Regions from separate parts of the Arthrobacter sorbitolis genome, predicted to be linked through region 1. Evidence: predicted binding sites of a transcription regulator. Region 1 holds the regulator's gene; each other region holds the start of a gene.
The links. Region 1 encodes LexA, which represses DNA repair genes until DNA is damaged. Its sites were predicted from a motif close to TCGAACANNTGTTCGA; they were not measured.

Region 2: the regulator LexA is predicted to act here: its motif matches at 5,360-5,375, upstream of ACX80K_RS17895 (HNH endonuclease signature motif containing protein).
Region 3: the regulator LexA is predicted to act here: its motif matches at 3,334-3,349, upstream of ruvA (Holliday junction branch migration protein RuvA).

What each region holds. Positions count from the first base shown of each region.
Region 1 is NZ_JBTNDM010000012.1:42,508-49,547, reverse strand. Features, by position in the region: gene dapF (diaminopimelate epimerase) at 1-116, shown strand, start outside; gene ACX80K_RS15690 (class I SAM-dependent methyltransferase) at 147-779, opposite strand; gene hflX (GTPase HflX) at 920-2,500, shown strand; gene ACX80K_RS15680 (ATP-dependent DNA helicase) at 2,493-4,571, shown strand; gene lexA (transcriptional repressor LexA) at 4,653-5,378, opposite strand; gene ACX80K_RS15670 (LysM peptidoglycan-binding domain-containing protein) at 5,746-6,345, shown strand; gene ACX80K_RS15665 (histidinol-phosphate transaminase) at 6,424-7,040, shown strand, end outside.
Region 2 is NZ_JBTNDM010000022.1:17,416-24,455, forward strand. Features, by position in the region: gene ACX80K_RS17870 (TetR/AcrR family transcriptional regulator) at 1-332, shown strand, start outside; gene ACX80K_RS17875 (GNAT family N-acetyltransferase) at 329-631, opposite strand; gene ACX80K_RS17880 (SpoIIAA family protein) at 949-1,317, opposite strand; gene ACX80K_RS17885 (SDR family NAD(P)-dependent oxidoreductase) at 1,454-2,212, shown strand; gene ACX80K_RS17890 (SDR family oxidoreductase) at 2,522-3,181, shown strand; gene ACX80K_RS17895 (HNH endonuclease signature motif containing protein) at 3,464-5,347, opposite strand; gene ACX80K_RS17900 (heme-degrading domain-containing protein) at 5,480-6,025, opposite strand; gene ACX80K_RS17905 (matrixin family metalloprotease) at 6,122-7,040, opposite strand, start outside.
Region 3 is NZ_JBTNDM010000001.1:718,102-725,141, reverse strand. Features, by position in the region: gene ACX80K_RS03450 (MurT ligase domain-containing protein) at 1-855, opposite strand, end outside; gene pdxT (pyridoxal 5'-phosphate synthase glutaminase subunit PdxT) at 969-1,859, shown strand; gene ACX80K_RS03440 (YebC/PmpR family DNA-binding transcriptional regulator) at 1,862-2,620, shown strand; gene ruvC (crossover junction endodeoxyribonuclease RuvC) at 2,666-3,235, shown strand; gene ruvA (Holliday junction branch migration protein RuvA) at 3,396-4,025, shown strand; gene ruvB (Holliday junction branch migration DNA helicase RuvB) at 4,022-5,137, shown strand; gene yajC (preprotein translocase subunit YajC) at 5,236-5,811, shown strand; gene secD (protein translocase subunit SecD) at 5,897-7,040, shown strand, end outside.

The sequences.
Region 1 (7,040 bases):
TACCCGGCGGCGTCGTCGGGGTGACCTTCTTCGCCGGTCCCGACAACCGAGAGCACGTACAGCTCAGCGGGCCGGCCGTCCTCGTGGCCGACGGCGTGCTGCTGACCGCCGGCTGAGCGCGGCACAGGGACCGCCCACCGCGGGATTCACTCCCCGCGGCGCACCTCCAGGATGCGGTACGACTTCGAGGTCTCCGCGCGCCGCACCGTGAAGTCGCCGGGCAGTTCCTCGGCGAGCCAGCGCTGCAGCGAATCGGCGCCGAGGTTCTTCTGCACGACGAGCCACGCGGTCCCGCCGGGCGCGAGGCGCGGCAGCCAGCGCAGCAGCAGGGCGTGCAACTCCTGCTTGCCGATCCGGATCGGCGGATTGGACCAGATGGTGGAGAACTCGAGGCCCACGTCGACGTCGTCCGGCGTGCTGGCCGTGACGTTGCCGAGCCCCAGCCGCCGGGCGTTCTCCGTGGTCAGCGCGAGGCACCGCTCGTTGACGTCGACGGCGAGGACCTCCGCGTCCGGCGCCTTCAGCGCCATGGTGAGCGCGAGGGGACCCCAGCCGCAGCCCAGGTCCAGCAGGCGCTGTCCCTCGGGCTCCGGCACCGAGCCGAGGAGGATCGCCGTCCCCTTGTCCACACCGTCGGGACTGAAGAGGCCCGACGAGGTCACCAGGTCCCTGCGGCTGCCCGCCAGGACGACGGCGAGGGGCCTGCGCGTGTCCGGTCCGGCCGGTCGTGCGCTGAAATAGTGCTGGGCGTCCGGCTGCGGCTCCTGCTGTGAATCCATGGAGGAAAGCCTAGTGGCACCTCCGTGCCCGTCCCTCCGCGGTGGCGTGCCCGGGCGCACCCCGGTTTCGCCCGGGGAGAATCCGCTGGAGCGCCCCGAGGGGCGGCCGTAGAATCGGAGGACATCCAACTAGGGAGAACATGACCGAGAATCACGGGCATTCCACCGGCGCCGACATGGGCCCGGAGGAGATCCAAGCCGTTATCGACCGGATCCTGGCGAGCGACGAAGCTGCCGTGGCGAAGGCGAAGAACGGGACGAAGCCGGAGAAGACCGCAGCACCGATCGAGACGACCTGGCGTTCACGGGCGCTCGCCCTCTCGGGTGACGACGAGACGTCGGACGCCGACGGGGACCAGCAGGACCTCGCGGAGCGCCGCGCCCTCCGCCGCGTCGCCGGACTGTCGACGGAACTCGAGGACGTCACCGAGGTCGAGTACCGGCAGCTCAGGCTGGAGCGGGTCGTCCTCGCGGGGCTGTGGAGCGAGGGTACGGCGCAGGACGCCGAGAACTCGCTGCAGGAACTTGCCGCACTCGCCGAGACGGCCGGGTCCGAGGTGCTGGACGGCATCGTCCAGCGGCGCCCCAAGCCGGACCCCGGGACGTTCCTCGGCTCGGGCAAGGCCCAGGAGCTGAAGGACATCGTCCAGGCCACCGGAGCCGACACGGTGATCGTCGACAGCGAGCTGTCCCCGTCGCAGCGCCGAGGCCTCGAGGACATCGTCAAGGTGAAGGTCATCGACCGCACCGCCCTGATCCTCGACATCTTCGCGCAGCACGCGAAGAGCCGCGAGGGCAAGGCGCAGGTCGAGCTCGCGCAGCTCGAGTACCTGCTGCCGCGCCTCCGAGGCTGGGGCGAGTCGATGTCCCGCCAGGCCGGAGGCCAGGTCGGCAGCGCGAGCGCCGGCATGGGCTCCCGAGGCCCCGGTGAGACGAAGATCGAACTCGACCGCCGGAAGATCCGCAACCGCATGGCGAAGCTGCGCCGCGAGATCGCCGGGATGAAGCCCGCGCGGGAGACGAAGCGCGCCAACCGCCGACGCAACCAGGTACCCTCCGTCGCGATCGCCGGCTACACGAACGCCGGCAAGTCGTCCCTGCTGAACCGGCTGACGGACGCAGGCGTCCTCGTGCAGAACGCGCTGTTCGCGACGCTCGACCCGACGGTCCGCCGGGCGGAGACGCCCGACGGCATCGGGTACACGCTGGCCGACACGGTCGGATTCGTCCGCTCGCTGCCCACACAGCTCGTCGAGGCCTTCCGGTCGACCCTGGAGGAGGTGGCGGACTCCGACCTCATCCTGCACGTCGTCGACGTGTCGCACCCCGACCCGGAAGGGCAGATCGCCGCCGTGCGCGCCGTCCTGACGGAGATCGACGCCCGCAAGGTGCCCGAGATCCTCGTCTTCAACAAGGCCGACGCCGCCGACCCGTTCGTCATCGAGCGGCTGCGGCAGCGAGAGCCACGCTCCATCGTCGTGTCCGCCCGCACGGGGGCGGGGCTCACCGAGCTCCGTCAGCTCATCAGCACGAGCATCCCGCGTCCCGGGGTCAAGCTGGACCTGCTCGTGCCCTACGAGCGGGGCGAGGTGCTGAGCCGCCTCCACGAGGAGGACGTGGAGATCCTCGGCCTGGAGCACGTCGACGACGGGACGCGCCTCGAGGTGATGGTTCGCGAGGGCCTGGCGGCCGACCTGGAGCCGTACCTGCGGCATGAGTGACACACCACGGTCCGGCGCCGCCGTCGCGGCGCCGGTCCCGGGCCCGTCCGCTCCCGGGAACCACCAAGCGATCAAACTGCTCGACACCGCCGTGGCCGCGATGGGCGGGGAGATGCGCACCGGCCAGCACGAGATGGTGCGGCAGGTCAGTGAGGCCATCCGCTCGGGCGACCACCTGCTCGTCCAGGCCGGCACCGGGACCGGCAAGTCCCTCGCGTACCTCGTCCCGCTCATCGCGCACGCCCTGGAGAGCGACCGGCCGTCGGTCGTCTCGACCGCGACGCTCGCCCTGCAGGCGCAGATCGTGGGCCGGGACCTCCCGCGCCTCCTCGAGGCCGTCCGGCCCGCCCTCGCGCGCCCCGTCGACGTCGCCCTGCTCAAGGGCCGCTCCAACTACGTCTGCCTCCACAAGACCGGCGGCGGCTTCCCCGAGGAGGACGTCCCCGATGCGCTCTTCAGCCTCGGCGAGGACGCCACACCGCACCCGTCGCCGCTGACCGGGGGCGCGCCCTCGTCGGCGCTCGGCCGCGAGGTGGTGAGGCTGCGCGAGTGGGCGGACGGCACGGACACGGGCGACCGCGACGACCTCGTCCCCGGCGTGAGCGACCGGGCCTGGCGGCAGGTGTCCGTGTCCAGCATGGAGTGCCTGGGCGCCGCCCGCTGCCCGATGGCGCAGGAGTGCTTCAGCGAGAAGGCCCGGGCCGCCGCCGCGGACGCCGACATCATCATCACCAACCACGCGATGCTCGCGATCAGCGCGTTCGAGGGGCTCGCCGTCCTGCCCGAGTACGACGTCGTCGTGATCGACGAGGCCCACGAGCTGCACGACCGCGTCACCGGAGCCGTGTCCGGGCAGCTCTCGGCCTCCATGGTGGGGGCGGCCTCCACCGCCCTCCGCCGCCACGCCTCCATCGGCACCTCGGCCCTCGACACCGCGGCCGCCGCCTTCGAGGCGGCCTCGGAGCTCGTCCCGTCCGGGCTCCTGCCCGGCGGGCTGCCGGATGACCTCGAGGAGTCGCTCGCGCAGGTCCGCGACGCAGCACGGGCCGCACTGTCCGACACGAAGACGGACGGCAAGTCCGAGGCGGACGCCGACGGCGGGCGGCAGGTGGCCCGCTCGCGCGTCACGCTGGTCTTCGACCTCGCCGAGCGCATCCTCGCGGCCACCGATTCGAACGAGGTGGTCTGGGCGTCCCGGACCAGCACCTTCACACCGGGATCCGGGTATGCGCAGCCGGACGAGGGTGCACCCGCGACACTCAACGTCGCGCCGCTCTCGGTCGCGGCACGCCTGCGGGAGGGCCTCTTCGAGGACCACACGGTGATCCTCACCTCGGCGACGCTTGCCATCGGGTCCGAGTTCGGTCCCGTCGCGGGGTCGCTGGGCCTCAGCGGACCCGGCGCGCCCGCCTGGACCGGCGTCGACGTCGGCAGTCCGTTCGACTACCCGCGCCAGGGCGTCCTGTACGTGGCGAAGGACCTGCCCAAGCCCGAGCGCGGCACGTCCGACGCGCAGCTGCAGGAGCTGCTGACGCTCCTCAGGGCCTCCCGCGGGGGTGCGCTCGGCCTGTTCTCCTCGCGGCGGGCCGCAGAGGAGGCGGCCGAGGCGCTACGGCCCCAGGTCGACTTCGAGATCCTGTGCCAGGGGGAGTCCTCCCTGAGCGGGCTCGTCGACCGGTTCGCGGCCGAGCCGGACACGTGCCTGTTCGGCACGATGTCCCTGTGGCAGGGGGTCGACGTGCCCGGCGCGTCGTGCCGCCTCGTCGTCATCGACCGCATCCCCTTCCCCCGGCCCGACGACCCCCTCATGACGGCCCGCACGCGAGCCGTCGCCCGCAACGGCGGCAACGGGTTCATGAGCGTCTCGGCGACCCACGCCGCGGTCCGGCTCGCCCAGGGGGCCGGACGGCTCATCCGTTCCACGGGGGACCGGGGCGTCGTCGCCGTGCTCGACAGCCGCCTCGCCACGGCCCGCTACGGCGGCTTCCTCCGGGCCGCGCTGCCGCCCTTCTGGGCGACGACGGACAGGGCCACGGTCACCGGGATCCTCGAACGCCTCTCCGTCCGCTGACGGTCCTGCCGATGCCATGCGAAGGGCGCCGCAGTTCCGGACTGCGGCGCCCTTAGCATGCCCGGTGGTGCGTGCCCGGACCTAGAGGGCGCGCATCACCGAGACGACCTTGCCCATGATGCTGGCATGGTCTCCGAGGATCGGTTCGTAGCGGGTGTTCTGGGGCAGCAGCCACGTATGGCCGTCGCGCTGGCGGAAGGTCTTCACCGTCGCCTCGTCGTCGAGGAGAGCGGCAACGATGTCGCCGTTCTGCGCGCTCTGCTGCTTCCGGACCACCACCCAGTCCCCGTCGCAGATGGCGGCGTCGACCATCGAGTCCCCCGAGACCCTGAGCATGAAGAGCTCCCCATGGCCCACGAGCTGCCGGGGGAGGGGCATGACGTCCTCCACGACCTGATCGGCGAGGATCGGCCCACCGGCTGCGATGCGCCCCACGAGCGGGACCAGGGCGGTGTCGACGGCGACCCTGTGCTCGGCAGAGGGCCGCTCCGGCGCCGACCCGTCACCGGTCGCCGGCTCGGGCGGCAGGGTCAGCGGCAGCAGGACCTCCATGGCCCGGGGACGCTTGGGGTCGCGCCGCAGGTAGCCGAGCCGCTCGAGCTGCGAGAGCTGGTGCGTCACGCTCGACAGGCTGGCCAGGCCGACGATGTCGCCGATCTCCCGCATGGAGGGCGGGTAGCCCTTGTCCGCGATCGAGCGCTGGATGGTCTCGAGGATGGTCAGCTGGCGCGCGGTCAGGCCCTTCGACACCGAGCGGCCGCGGGGGCGGCCACGGCCCGCCGAGATCGGCACGGCATTCGCCGGCACCTCGGCCGTGTTCGATTCCTGCCGGTCCGCCGATGTTCGTTCCGCCACTGTGATGCCTTTCGCCTGGGACTGCAGATCCCGTTGTGCCCGCCTGCCGCCCTCCGCCGGGGCGGGAGCGATTCTGTCAGTGGCGGGTGATTTCCTGAGGTACATCGACGCCGTGCCTGCCGCTTGGTGGCAGCAGGTGCCGTCCATGCCCTGCCCTGTTCACGCTAGGGCAGACGGTGGGGCTTTTCAAACATATGTTCGAGCGAGTCTCGACAAGGGTCGTCGGTCAGTGCTAGAAATAAGCTCAGATGAATTAGAACACGCGTTCGAAACGAGAGTCCAGCCCCGACCGGCTGTTCGAAGGGAAAGAGGCTACGTAATGGCTGAAGCACCAGCACAGCACGGCAGCACGGCGCTCTGGGCGCTGACCCCCACGCGTCCGGAGCCGCACCTCCGTCTCGTCCGGTCCGCCCCGCCCGCGACGGCCCCGCTCACCCGGTCCGTCCCGCTCCTCCGGTCCGTCCCTGCCCTGCAGTCCGTCCCGCCCGTGCGCACGGCGTGGACCGGGCCCCGCGTCCCCAGGCCCCGTGGCTCGGCGTCCCGCACCGCCACGTCCACGCTGTCCGATACGTCCATGCAGCCCCGTACCTCCATGCAGCGGAGTACGGAGCGGCCCGTGACCCTGACGCGGCGGGGACGGCTGGTGCTGGTCGGCCTGCCGATCGCGCTCGGCGTGGCGGCCCTCATCCTCCTCGGCGCCTTCCTCACGTCGCAGGCCCAGGCCTCGGAGTCGCTGCCGGCACCCTCGTCGACCGTCGAGGTCAGTGTGGCGGCCGGCGAGTCCCTGTGGGACCTGGCGCTCCGGTACGCGCCGGACCGCGACCCGCGCGAGGTCGTGGCCGAGATGGTCGAACTCAACGACCTGCGCAGCTCCGTCGTCCAGGCGGGCCAGAGCATCGCCGTCCCCGCGGCAGGATAGGCAGAGCCGGTCCGGCCGCCGCAGGCGCCCAGCCCGACTTCATTAGCCGCTGAAGTCGGCATCGCTTAAACTGGGAGCGTGCCCTCCTCCGTCGACGCCCTTGCAAACCTCCCGCTGCGTAACGACCTCGTCGGGCTGCACCCCTACGGTGCGCCGCAGCTCGACGTCCCGATCCTCCTGAACGTCAACGAGAACACGCACGGTGTCCCGGCCGATGTGCATGCCGCGATCGTCGAGGCCGTCGCCCACGCGACCCAGGGCCTCAACCGCTACCCGGACCGCGAATTCGCGGAGCTGCGGAAAAACCTCGCCGACTATCTCGGCCACGGCCTCACCCCGGACCAGCTGTGGGCGGCGAACGGCTCGAACGAAGTACTGCAGCAGGTCCTGCAGGCGTTCGGCGGGCCGGGGCGGACGGCGATCGGATTCCCGCCCACCTACTCCATGTACCCGCTGCTGGCCAGCGGCACGGGCACGCGGTACGTCACGGCGGACCGTCAGGCCGCCTACGCCATGACCCCTGGGGCCACGGCCCGGGCGGTACGCGAGTCGGCCGCCAACATCGTCTTCCTGTGTTCGCCGAACAACCCCACGGGCACGGCGCTGGGCCTCGACGTCGTCGAGGCGGCCTACGACGCCGGCGAGGCGGAACGCGCCATCATCATCGTCGACGAGGCCTACGGGGAGTTCGCGCA
Region 2 (7,040 bases), on a different contig from region 1:
TCGCGATCTTCGACTACCTCGCCACGTGGTTCGGCGAGGACTCCTTCCGTGGATGTGGCTTCATCAACAGCTTCGCCGAACTCGGAGCGGTGAGTCCCGACGTGGCCGAGTACGCGCGGGAGCACAAGGCGTCCTTCCAGGAGTACGTCTCGCGGCTGGCGGATGAAGCGGGTGCGCCGGCGTACCTCGCACCGCAGCTCTCGATCCTCGCGGAGGGTGCTCAGACGACGGCGGCGATCGCGGGGACCGCTGAAGCCGCCCGGCAGGCGCGGAGTGCTGCCGAAGTGCTGATCGACGCTGCTCTCGGCGTCAGGATCAGCAGGGCTGCCTAGCCCACCAGATCGTTGTACTCGGGGTGGTCCTCGATGAAGGCTGCGACGAACTCGCACCGAGGCACGACCATGAGGTGCTGTTCCCTCGCGTCGTCGAGTGCATGACGGATCAGGGTGCTTCCGATGCCGTGGCCCTCCATCTCGTCGTCCACGACCGTGTGGGTGAAGACGATCGTGTCACCGGAGCGTTCGTATGCGGCGATGCCGGCGGATTCGCCGTCGAGGGTGGCGACGTAACGGCTCTTGCCCTCGTTGTTGGTGACCTGGACGTCGCCGTTTGCGGTGTTTCCGGTGCTCATGATGCCACTGTGGCACCCGACGCCGAGGACGGTCAACGAGCCTTCGCGGACACTCGGCGCATGGTCGGTCGCGGTATCGTGCGGCGGAGGTTCGGTCCGGCGGTCACGGTCGGGCTATCGTGCGCCGGAGGTTCGGTCCGTCGGTCGGGTCGCGGTATCGTGCGCCGGAGGTTCGGTCACAGGATTGGATCGCGGAGGCCCATTTCTTCAGGGACCTCGAGCTGTCCCGCTCGAGTGCGCTGCGCTGCGCTGTGCTGCGTGGCGTTGCTGGCCGACACGTGCTCCACGGGCTGGAGCGTTCCGGGCCGTCGGTCGAGTTATTGTGCGGCGGCGCCCTGGTCGATCACGGCGCTCTCCCGGAGCCAGCTGAGTGCCTCGGGTTCCGACGTGAAGAAGCGCGTGGTGGTGGGGGAGCGATGCGAGAAGCCCGACATCACCTCGTCGACCGCATCAGCACCCACGAGTGCCACTCTCGAGAATCCTCGATAGGCGGCCATCCCCACGCGTGCTTCCGGCGTGATGCCGGTGATGCCGTGCATGTGGACCAGGAGCGGCAGGACGGCGGGACCGTGGAACTCTGCCAGGGCGCGGGCAGCGGCGACGGCGTCCGCATGGGTGATCTCGACGCCCCGGTTCCATCGCAGTCTGAGGATCCCCCTGTCGAGGTGCGCGCTGAACGAGTCCATCCGGGGTCCTTCACGGGTGAGGCATGGGCAAGGGGAATGGCTAGCAGCGTAGCAAGGACCTCCCCCGGGATCGTTTCCTTGTCCACAGGTGCCCATCTCCGGCGGTCCGCGGCGTGCAGGATGTAGCGTCTGATTCATGACATTGAGCATTCTGGTGACAGGAGCAAGTCGCGGGATCGGCGAGGCCATCGCCCGGGAACTCGCCGGCAGGGGACACCGCATCGCCGTGCATGCCGGTCGGGATGTGTCGGCAGCGAGAGCTGTCCGGGAGGGTCTTTCCGGTTCCGGGCACGCCGTCGTCGTCGGTGATGTGGGGGATCCGGAGGCGTGCCGGAGCATCGTAGACGGTGTCGTGCAGGACCTCGGGGGTATCGATGTGCTGGTGAACAATGCCGGGATCTTCGAGGCACACCCCATCGACGGCACCTCCTACGAGGACTGGCAGCAGGCATGGCGCCGGACGCTCGACGTGAACCTCCTGGGACCCGCGAACCTGGCTTGGCTGGTGGCGCGCCACCTCCTCGATCGGCCCACGGGGCCGGACGGCGGACGGCTGATCTCCGTCGGGTCACGCGGTGCGTACCGTGGTGAGCCGATCACTCCTGCGTACGGTGCCAGCAAGGCGGCCCTGCATGCCACGACGCAGTCCCTCGCCGTTGCGCTCGCCCCTCACGGCATCCTTGCGGCGGCGGTGGCGCCCGGTTTCGTGGAGACGGACATGGGCAGGACCGTTCTGGACGGTCCCGGTGGTGCTGCTGTCCGAGCGCAGAGTCCGTTCAACAGGGTTGCGACACCGGAGGAGATCGCTCTGGCCGTCGCCTGGCTCGCTACAGAAGCCCCGATCTGGGTCAGCGGTACGGTGGTCGACGCGAATGGAGCGTCCTATCTCCGGTAACCACTCGTATAGCTCGCGGCAGGGAGGGCTTGCTGTCCCTGTGGGACTGTGAGGTAGAGCCTTGCGCGCGAGCGACGGAATCCTGCTGCACAGGGAGGATCTGCAGCCACCGGCGATCCTGTCTCTGCTTGACGAGTCCTGCCGCGATGTAGTTCCACCGGACAGATAGTGTCGATGCTCGGGAATACGCCTGCGCCAGGGGCTGAACGTGGTGCTACCGGTGGCGAGCGCTCGTGTGGGAGGGCTAGCGTCGGAGGGACGGTGTCGGACGACCACGACTCGACCAGAAGACGACCACAAGGAGTTCTCATGTCACGCGTAGCCATCATCGGTGGGCACGGAAAAGTAGCGCTGCATCTCGCGAAGATCCTGAGCAGTCAGGGCCATCAGGTCGGTTCGATCTTCCGCAATCAGGACCACTCCGCAGACGTCGAGCAGACGGGTGCTACTCCTGTCGTGGCCGACGTATCCGAACTGTCGGTTGCACAGATGGCCGACGTCTTCAGTGGCCATGACGCCGTCGTATGGTCTGCCGGTTCGGGTGGCAGCAGCGTGGAGGCCACCTATGCGGTGGATCGGGATGCTGCGATCCGTTCGATCGATGCAGCGCAGGAAGCCTCGGTGGGCCGCTACGTCATGGTGTCCTACATCGGCTCTCGCAAGGACCATGGCGTCCCCGAGGACAGTGGGTTCTTCCACTACGCGGAAGCCAAAGCCGCAGCGGACGAGCACCTCCGCAACTCGAAGCTGGCCTGGACCATCCTCGGCCCTGGTTCGCTGACCACGGAGCCGGGTACCGGGAACATCGAGGTATCCGACGAGCCCCACCAGACCACGGTGACCCGCGAGGACGTGGCGCACGTCGCCGCGGTCGTCCTCGGCGAGCTCGGCACCGTGGACAGGACGATTCGGTTCAACAACGGTGATTCGCCGATCGCGGAGGCCATCGAGAGTTCCCTGGACAGCTGATCACCTATGACGGGGCGGCGCTTCTGCGGGAGGGCCGCCTTTGTCGTACGTCCCGATTCACGCTGTCTGTCCGTCCCCGTTCACACGTTTCACGATGTCCCACCTTCATCGGGCGAGACCCTCGGGGAGCCGCTGGTAGTAGCGCTCACCGCGTTCGCCGTCCCGGGATGTGCCGAGAGATCTGCAACTCGGAACAGGAGGTGGATCACAGTACTCCGCCCCCAACCTCTCAGGTGCGCTGCTCGTTCGCGACACCGACCAGGTTGGACAGAAGTCATGCTCTCAATCAACGCGTGCACGACCGCGCCCCCAACCCGGACCCGGACCCGGATCCGGACTCGAGCCAGGACCCGACTCGGGACCAGGACAAGGACCCGGGTCCGGGCCCCAACCAGGATGCGACTCGTCACCAGGACCAGGACCAGGACTTGGATCCTGGCCCCAACGAGAACCCCAACCCGAGCCCCAACCCGAACCAGAACCCCAACCCGAACCAGAACCCCAGCCCGAACCAGAACCAGAACCCCAACCCGAGCCCTTACCCGGGCTTGGGCCGGAACTCGGATCGGGCCGCGACCGGGAGTGCGCAAGTGCTTCGTCGACCACCGTTCCTGCCTGCCAGTAGGTGTTCCTGCGGGCTACACCCGCGCGCCCTGGTCTCCCGGGTGCGCGGAACCAGGGGATGCCTCCGCGTGCTTCGACCGTCCACAGATCCTGATGGATGAGGTGGTGATGTCGTGAGCAGAGCAGGACGCCGTTGTCGATGCTGGTCGAGCCACCGCGCGACCAGGGCCTCATGTGGTGGGCTTCGCACCAGCTGGCCGGGATGGAGCAGTCGGGGAAGGCACAGCCCTTGTCGCGAGCCACCAGTGCTCGCCGAAGATGTGGTGGAAAGAGTCGTTGGGCTCGTCCGACGTCGAGCACCTGACCTTTGCCGCCCAGTACCAGAGGGATGAGGTCGGCGTCGCAGGCCAGCCTCCGGATGTTCCTGGCGGTGATCTGCTCCGTGAAGACGGCGTTACCTGCTCGCTGCGTCTCGCCGAGCAGGTCCTTGTAGTCGATGGTCACCATGACCTGAGGGCGGTGACCGCCGGTAGCCGGAAGCTCAGCCGAGGCAAGGGCTATCTTGCAGGCGGAAACGAGGCCGTCGAGGAGACTCTGGGCTCTTGTCGCGGGATCGGGGTACGGGTCGAGGTGAGACCCTGGGACGGCCGACGAGCCTGCAACGGAGACCGATGGATTCCGCTCCTCGTCGCAGGCCGACGCGTCGGCTGCCCCGTCGGCTGCCCCGTCGGCTCCGCCACCAGTCGAATCAGCAGCATGTCCCGAGGACCCCCTCGGGTTGGCGGCAGAATTCATGACCGTCACCAGGTGCTCGAACTGCTCGTCGGTCGCCCCGATCTCCATCAGATGCAGTCCGTGGCGCCGACCCTTCAGGAACACGCCCTGCCGCGCTCGCAGCACCTTCTCCGTGGGCTCCTGCCCATCCTGATCGAGCACCGACTCCCACCGGCGCGCCAGCACCCGGAGGATGTCCTCGTCCGACTCGATCGCCTGCCTCGTCAGATGAAGCTCCATCGATTCACGCTGCTGCGGCGTCGCAACGGACTGCACCCGATCGAGAGCCTGCGCGACCACCGTGGCAGCCCTCCCGCTGATGACCCCTGCCCCGGCTGCCTCGCTCAGGGCCTCCAGCCGAGGCGGGACCGCGGCTCCCGACGGTGAGATGCTGGGAAGGACCACCTCGACAAGGCTCAGCCGCCGTCGTGCTTCTGCCCGACTGATCCCGAGGGTTCCTCTCAGGAAATCGGCACAGTCCCTGTAGCCGCTGTCCGCCCGAGCGCCGGACGCCGCTGCTGTCGCGGGAGGCGATGCGGTAGGTGAGGCTACATCCCACGTTGAACCTGCGCCGAGCACGGGAGGGCCCGTCTCCCCTCCGCCGTCGCCACCCGCATGCTGTTCACCCGCGAGAGCCGCAGCGATTATCTGCAGATGATCGACCATCCTCGAGGCCTGCTCGACCTGCAGGATGAACTGCATCGCATTCGGTGCTGACATGACGCCGTGCCGATCCGCGGCCTCTCGAGCAGACTCCGCGAGCAGGGCGATCGCCGAGTCCAGGGGACTCGGTGATCGCGGAAGGCGCTCGATCGGGACGGTAGCCATGCCCCAATTTTATCGAACGGACGTACTAATTCGGAGGCGAGAGGGCCAATGTGGAGCGGTAGTCGCAGCGGTTTGTCCACATACCCGGATGGTGTGGGCCCCACCTGGTGAAGAGCGGAAGACTCAGGAGAACTACAGGCCGTTGGCGGCGTGGAACGTCCGCAGAGCCTCGACGACGAGCCTGTGGTCCTCGAGCTGCGGTAGCCCGGAGACCGTCACGGTCGCCACGGGGCCGACGCCCCTGATGTAGAACGGGAAGGAGCCGCCATGGGCAGCGTGGGTCGAGGTGTCGAACATCGGGTTGTCCTCGATCCTGCCGCCATTGCGCCGCGCCCGCAGACCGACGAGCAGCGACGGCACAGAATAGCGTTGCGCCGTGCGGCTCTTCGCGTCGAGCCAGTGATCGTTGTCGGGGGTAGCACCTTCGAGCGCCGCCCGGAACAGGATGTGGTTCGGCTTGCAGATGCTGACGGCGATCGGCAGATTGCGTCCCACTCCCAGCTGGACGAGCAACTGTCCCAGGGCGACGGCGTCGTCGTTGGTGAATCGCGTGAACTGGAGCTCGGCGACCTCGCCCTCGATCTTGGCGATGAGCGCCTCGAGTGCTTCGGCAGGCTGGTCGCCGCCGCCGTCGGGGTCGAACGGACGGATCACTGTCGAACGGGCGTCATTGCTCATTGGATAAATCTACGCGGTGGAAGGCCGCTGCGGAATTTGAACCGGGGACCACGATCCAGGCATCTTGACAACCCTGTGGCCCTCCAATGTGCACGGTCAGAGCCCGGGCGCGCAGGGTCCCGCTCCGAGGAGCGCGAGACCGGCGAGGTCGCCCTCACCGAAGGAGGTCACGCCGAAGTTCTCGGGGTTCATCAGTTCGTCCGGGTCATCGATATGGTCCAGCCCGACGACGTGCGCGAGTTCGTGCATGATGACCGCCTTCAGGTAGGCGCGACCGTCGGGAAATCGCAGGGTGTCGACAGCGTCGGGTGCGTCGAGCTGCACCTGTCCGCCCTCGTATACGAGGGGTTGCCCCGGTGCCTGCGCGTAGTCGCTACCACCGAGCCCGGCGACGTCGCCGGCGAGTTCGGGGATCTCCGCGGCACTCGTCCATGTGATCAGCACCGGCACCCAGTTCTTGCCGTACAGCTCCGGCTGGTACAGGTCCCGCTCCTCGCTGGGCCCTTCCGTCGTCGTGCCGTCATCGACGAACTGCAGCCCCGTCGCCGCCGACACCTCGGCGACGGCCTCCTGCACCAGACCTTCCGAGCCGGCGGGTGCGTTGTCGGGCCGTATGACGTAGTGGAGGGGGCGGCAGGGATCGTAGGCGATCCACTCCTGATCCTCGACCGGCGACTCGAAGAGCCGGAATGCCGTCGACGCCGGAGCGGGCGGGGGAGTGCCGAGCGGCACCTCGCCGGCCTCGACGCCGGGCGGCGGCACGTCGGCGCCGGGCAGGTGAGGCAGGACGGCCGGCAGCACGAAGCGGTCGAACAGCGACGGCGTCGCGTACAGGAAGACGACGAGCCCGAGGACCGCGGCGGTCGTGAGGTGCAGCTTCAGTCGGCTCAGAAAGCGTCGCCGTGGACCGGTCCGGCGCCACCGAGACGTGGACGAGCCACGTCGCTCCGACGCGTTCGACGGCGCCGCACGCCAAGGGGACGGAGCGGACGGTCGGCGAGGGTCATCGTCGAGT
Region 3 (7,040 bases), on a different contig from region 1:
TCCGAATGCGGGCTCCACGGCGGCCAGGGAGGAGAAGAGCCTGGCGGTGTCGGCGGTCCCGCCGAGGACCGCGCGGGCCGCAGCGAGGGCCGCCGCGGCGTTGAAGATGTTGTAGACGCCGCGCAGGCGCAGGTCGGTGTGCGTCGTCGTACCGTCCACCTCGAAGGATGCCGCGTTGCCGTCGACCGAGCGGAGGACGACGTCGGCCGGCAGGGCGGAGGCGGGCGCGATGCCCTCGGCGCCGCGCAGCTCGTCGTCGTTCGGGAAGGTGCTCCGCAGCGATGCGTCGAGGCCGAAGTAGGCGACCTCCGCCGTCGTGACGGAGGAGGCGAGGCCCGCGACGCGCGGGTCCTCGCGGTTGAGCACGACAGTCCCGGTGGTCGCGAGGGCGATGCGCTCGAGCAGGCGCGTGGTCGCATCGATCTCGCCGAAGCGGTCCAGCTGGTCGCGCAGGACGTTCAGCAGGAGGGAGTACCTCGGCGGCACGAGCTTCACGAAGTGCACGGCGTGTGCCTCGTCCAGTTCGAGGACCGCGACGTCGGCGTCGAGGCGCCCCCGCCAGTCGACGTCGCCCAGGAGTGCTGCGGCGACCCCTCGCGTGAAGTTGCTGCCCGTGCGGTTCGTGAAGACCTTCAGGCCCTGGCCCTCGAGCAGCTCCACCACCATCTTCGTGGTGGTCGTCTTGCCGTTCGTCCCGCTGACGACGACGACGCCGTGCGGGAGGGTGGACAGCGCGCGGCCCATGAAGCGGGGGTCGAGGCGCTCGACCACGAGGCCCGGGAGCGCGGAGCCGCCGCCGCGCAGGCGGGAGGCGATGCGCACGGCCTTGCCCACGAGGACTGGAAGGGGATTCATGCCTCCAAATTATCGCAGGCCCGGCTGCCATCCCGGGACGCGGTGGCGAGGCGCTGCTCACGCCGTCGCCCGCCGGCAGGGGCGGCAGGGCGGCGACGGCCTAGAATCGGGGTATGACTTCCCCCTCCTCCCCGGAGTCCGTCCCCCTGTCCGGCGTCGTGTCCGGCACGGCGTCCGGCACGGCGACCGGCACGGCGTCGGCTGTGTCGCGCTCATCGTCCGGGGCCGGTCCGCAGGTGGCCGGATCCGCCGGCGCTGCGCGTCGGAGCGGCCGGGATGTCGTCGTCGGGGTGCTCGCCGTGCAGGGCGACGTCCGCGAGCACATCGCGACCATCGAATCCCTCGGGGGCCGTGCCGTGCCTGTCCGGCGGGCGTCGGAGCTCGCCGCGGTCGACGGCCTGATCCTCCCCGGCGGGGAGTCGACCGCGATCGACAAACTGACGCGCACGTTCGGCCTGGCCGGACCGCTGCGCGAACTGATCGCGGGCGGCCTGCCGGTCTACGGATCGTGCGCGGGCATGATCCTGCTGTCCGACGTCATCGCCGACCCCGCGACCGACCGGAACGGCGACCCCCAGCAGACCTTCGGCGGCCTCGACATGGTGGTGCGGCGCAACGCCTTCGGCCGCCAGCGCGACTCCTTCGAGACCGATCTCGCGTTCGCGGGACTCGCGGCGACCGGCTCCGTCGCCGGGGACGAGCCGATGCGGGCCGTCTTCATCCGCGCACCGTGGGTGGAGAAGGTGGGCGCCGACGTCGAGGTCCTGGCCCAGGTGCCCGCCGCCGAGACGCCCCAGGCGGGCCCCTCCGACGGCCCCCCGACCCGCGGCCCGGACGGGACGCCGGCCCGCGCCTCGGGCGGCACCGGGACCGACTTGGAGCCGGTCGCTAGAATTGTCGCAGTGCGTTCAGGGAACCTGCTGGCCACGAGTTTCCACCCGGAGGTCACGGGCGAGCGGCGGGTCCACGAACTCTTTATCCGGATGATCAGAGGAGAAGCGTAAGCATGTCGGGGCACTCCAAATGGGCAACAACCAAGCACAAGAAGGCCGCGATCGACGCCAAGCGCGCGAAGTCCTTCGCGAAGCTGATCAAGAACATCGAGGTCGCGGCGCGGGCCGGCGGTGCCGACGTCGCGGGTAACCCCGGCCTCGAACTGGCCGTCTCCAAGGCCAAGAAGACCTCCGTGCCCATCGACAACATCAACCGTGCGGTGAAGCGCGGGGCCGGCCTGCTCGGCGAGGCCGTGGACTACCAGACGATCATGTACGAGGCCCGCGGCCCCCAGGGGTCCGCCCTGCTGATCGAGTGCCTCACGGACAACAAGAACCGTGCGGCCTCCGAGGTGCGCCTCGGCATCTCCCGCAACGGCGGCACCATCGCCGATCCGGGCTCCGTGGCCTACCTGTTCGCACGCAAGGGTGTCGTGACACTGCCGAAGAACGGCCTCACCGAGGACGAACTGCTCATGTCCGTCCTCGACGCCGGTGCCGACGAGGTCAAGGAGTCGGCCGACACGTTCGAGATCGTCTCCGAGCCCCAGGACCTGCGGGCCGTCGTCGCGGCGCTCGACGCGAGCAGCATCGAGTACGAGACCGACGACGTCGAGTTCGTACCGTCCATGCAGGTCGCCCTCGACGCCGACGGCGCACGGAAGTTCCTCAGGCTCGTCGACGCCCTCGAGGAGCTCGACGACGTGCAGAACGTCTACTCGAACGCGCACCTGCCGGACGAGGTCCTGGCGGAGCTCGAGAACGACGACTGACATCGCAGCTCTCCCTGCGTCCCGCCTCCGGGGACGGGTGACGCCATGACCTACCGCGTCATGGGCGTCGATCCGGGCCTCACCCGGTGCGGCCTCGCCGTCGTCGACATCGAACCGAATCGGCGTTCCACGCTCGTCGCGGTGGGCGTCGTCGGCACCGAGGCCGGCAGGAGCCTCGACGAGCGGCTCCTCGTCATCTCGGAGGCCGTCGACTCGTGGCTCGACCTGCACCAGCCGCAGGTCCTCGCGGTGGAACGCGTCTTCAGCCAGCTCAACGTCAGCACCGTGATGGGGACGGCGCAGGCGTCCGGCGTCGTGATCGTCTCCGCCGCGCGGCGCGGCATCCCCGTGGCGCTCCACACCCCCACCGAGGTCAAGGCCGCAGTCACCGGCAACGGGCAGGCGGACAAGGCCGCGGTCACGAAGATGGTGACGAAGATCCTCCGGCTCGAGACGGCGCCCCGGCCCGCCGACGCCGCCGACGCCCTGGCCCTCGCGATAACCCATGCCTGGCGCAGGGGAGTGGGGCAGCAGGGCGCAGCCGCATCGGGCGGCACGGTCACCCCCGCCCAGCGCATCTGGGCCGAGGCGGAGGCACGCGCGCGACGACGGTAGCGCCGGCCCCGCGACAGCGTCGCCCCGTCGCCCTGCCGCGCTGCACTTCCCGGTGTGGCGACTCGATCGGACGGCCAGACCCCGGTACCGTTGGACATTAGAACGTATGTTCGACGTCGGGTGACCGCCCGGCCGACCCGCATCTGCCCTGGAGCTCTACATGATCAGTTCCCTGCGAGGAACAGTGACCCACGTGGGCCTGCACTCCGCCGTTCTCGACGTCAACGGCTTCGGCATGCAGGTCCAGGCGACCCCCCAGACCCTCGCGGGACTGCGCGTGGGGGAGCAGGCCTCCGTCGCCACCGCCATGATCGTGCGCGAGGACTCGATGACGCTCTTCGGCTTCGAGGACGCCGACCAGCGGGAGGTCTTCGAGACGCTCCTCGCCGTCAGCGGCGTCGGACCCCGGCTCGCCCTCGCCGTCCTCGCCGTGCACACGCCCGAGGCGATCCGCGTCGCGGCGTCGTCGGGCGACGACAAGGCCTTCAGCAAGGTCCCCGGTATCGGACCGAAGGGTGCCCGGCGCATCGTGCTCGAACTCGCCGGGAAGCTCGTGCCCCTCGAGGCGAAGACCGGCGTGCCCGCACGCACCTGGCAGGGGCAGGTCCTCACCGCCATGATGGGCCTCGGCTGGTCGGAGAAGGACGCCGGGGCGGCGATCGACGCCGCCGTCGCCGACGCGCCCGAGGTCGCGGCGACGGGCGACGTGGGCCAGATCCTGAAGCTGACGCTGCGCCGGCTCGGCCAGGACGGCGCGCGGAGCTCGGCTCGGGCGAAGGTGGGATCATGACGGACCAGCAGCCCGAGGAGGCGACGGTCGTAGCGCCCGCGGCCGATCCGGAGGATCGCGCCATCGAGGCGGCGCTCCGCCCCAAGAACCTCGACGACTTCGTGGGGCAGCAGCGCGTCCGGCGGCAGCTCTCCCTCGTCCTCGAGGCCTCCCGCATGCGCGGGCGCACCGCCGACCACGTGCTGCTCTCCGGCCCCCCGGGCCTCGGCAAGACGACGCTCGCCATGATCATCGCCTCGGAGATGAACGCGCCGCTCCGTATCTCGTCGGGGCCGGCGATCCAGCACGCGGGGGACCTCGCAGCGATCCTCTCCTCGCTCACCGACGGGGAGGTGCTCTTCCTCGACGAGATCCACCGCATGTCCCGGCCGGCCGAGGAGATGCTGTACATGGCCATGGAGGACTTCCGGGTCGACATCATCGTGGGCAAGGGTCCGGGCGCCACGGCGATCCCGCTCGAACTGCCGCCCTTCACCCTCGTAGGCGCCACCACGCGTGCCGGACTCCTGCCGGGTCCGCTCCGTGACCGCTTCGGCTTCACCGGTCACCTCGAGTTCTACTCCACCGAGGAACTCGAACTGGTGCTCCGGCGCTCCGCCATGCTCATGGACATGAAGGTGAGCTCCGCTGCCTTCGCCGAGATCGCCGGCCGCTCGCGCGGCACGCCGCGTATCGCCAACCGCCTGCTGCGCCGTGTGCGGGACTGGGCGCTCGTGCACGGCGTCGACCTCATCGACGCCCGCTCGGCGAGCGCTGCGCTCGACATGTACGAGGTGGATGCCCGTGGCCTCGACCGCCTGGACCGCGGCGTCCTGACGGCGCTCATCACCAAGTTCAACGGTGGGCCCGTGGGCCTGTCGACCCTGGCGATCGCGGTGGGGGAGGAGCCCGAGACGGTGGAGACCGTCGCGGAGCCCTACCTCGTCCGCGAGGGGCTCCTCGGCCGGACGCCGCGTGGCAGGATCGCGACGGCGGCCGCCTGGAAGCACCTCGGCCTCGAAATGCCGCAGAACGTCGCGGCCGCGATGCCCGAGGACCTCTTCTCCGTCGCACCGGAATCGCTGCTGGACACCGAATCCGCGCTTGACAGTTGGGCCCAGCCGGAGTCCTGACGCGCCGGGCGCCCAGAATTCCCCTTTACACTGGTGTTCTCTCATGTGTGCCGGGGCACAATGCTGCCGCCACACCCAGTCCCAGGAACGGAATCCCAGTGCTTGCACACGTAGTCGCCCAGAACGCCTCAGGAGATGCTCCAGCCTTCGACATCTTCTCGCTCCTGTTGCCGCTGGCGCTGGCGTTCCTGATCTTCACCATGTTCCGGCGGCAGCGGAAGACGCAGCAGCAGGTCAAGGAGATGCGGACGCAGATGGAGCCCGGCACGGAGGTCATGACCCAGTTCGGGCTCTACGGCACGATCGTCTCGATCGACCAGGAGAACAACAAGGCCGTCCTCGAACTGTCGCCCGGCAACCTCGCGACCGTCCACACGCAGGCCCTGTCGAAGGTGGTGCAGCAGGAACCCGCCGTCGTCGGCGACGCGACCGACTCCACCGATTCCACCGATGCCGTCACATCCAGCGACGCCGCCGTCGACGGCACCACGGTGCCCGACGACGCGTCGTCGCTCAGCGGGGACGTCCCGGACCGCACACCGACCTCCGGGTCCACCGCCGCGGGAACCGCAGGCGCTGCGTCCGGCGTCGAGAGCCCCGAAGAGACCCGGGAACGCCTGAACCGCGAAGCCGCCCGGGAGAACCGCGATCCCAGGGCGAACCCCGACCACTAGCATTCCGCAGGGCGCCGGTACTCAGCCGGCGCCCGTCAGCATCGACCCGGCGCCCGAGACGCGCCACTGAATAAGGACATCCATCATGCCTCGTACCGGTCCCGGGACGGCAGCCAAGCGGACACTTGTCTGGCTGGGCGCATTGACAGCACTGCTCGCGATCCTGCTGGGAGCGGGATCCTACTGGAGCACCGCGAGCTGGAGCCCCCGCCTGGCCCTCGACCTCGAGGGCGGCACGCAGATGATCCTCGCCCCCCGCGTCCAGGGCGGCAGCGACATCACGCCCGAACAGCTGGACCAGGCCGTCGAGATCATCCGCCAGCGCGTGGACGGCTCCGGCGTCGCCGAGGCCGAGATCAACACGCAGTCCGGCCAGAACGTCATCGTGTCGCTGCCCGGCACGCCGGACCCCCAGACGCGTGACCTCATCCAGGCCTCCGCGCAGATGGAGTTCCGCCCCGTCCTCGCCGGAGGCCCCGGCCAGGCGGCGGCCGCGGAGACACCCACGCCCGACGACCAGCTGCCCACGCCGGCCGCCGAGCCCCAGGACGCGAGCGACCCCAACTGGATCACGCCGGAGCTCTACAAGCAGTTCGAGGCGCTCGACTGCCTCGACCCGGCGGCCCTCGAGCCCGCCGAGGAGCCCGCGCCCGCCGACCAGCCCATGGTCGCCTGCGAGCCCGACACGCAGGGCAAGTACATCCTGGGACCCGTCGAGGTCCCGGGAACCGACATCTCGACGGCCAGCTACGGCCTGCAGCGCAGCGCGCAGGGCCAGACCCTCAACACCTGGGCCGTCACGATCGACTTCAACGACGAGGGCACCGAGACCTTCCGAGAGGTCACGGAGCGCCTGTACGCGCTCGGCCAGGGCGATCCCCGCAACCAGTTCGCGATCGTCCTCGACGGGCGCATCGTCTCGGCTCCCACGACCAACGCCGTCATCCCCGACGGCAACCCGCAGATCACCGGCAACTTCACCGAGGAGTCGGCGGCCGCCCTGGCGGAGCAGCTGAAGTACGGTGCCCTGCCGATCAGCTTCGAGATCCAGAGCGAGCAGCAGATCTCCGCGACCCTCGGCGCCGACCAGCTGCGGCTCGGCCTCGTCGCCGGCCTGATCGGCCTCCTGCTCGTGGCCGCGTACTCGATGTTCCAGTACCGGCTCCTGGGCCTGGTCACGATCGCCTCGCTGGTCGTCGCGGGCGTCCTGACGTACCTCGCCATCTGCA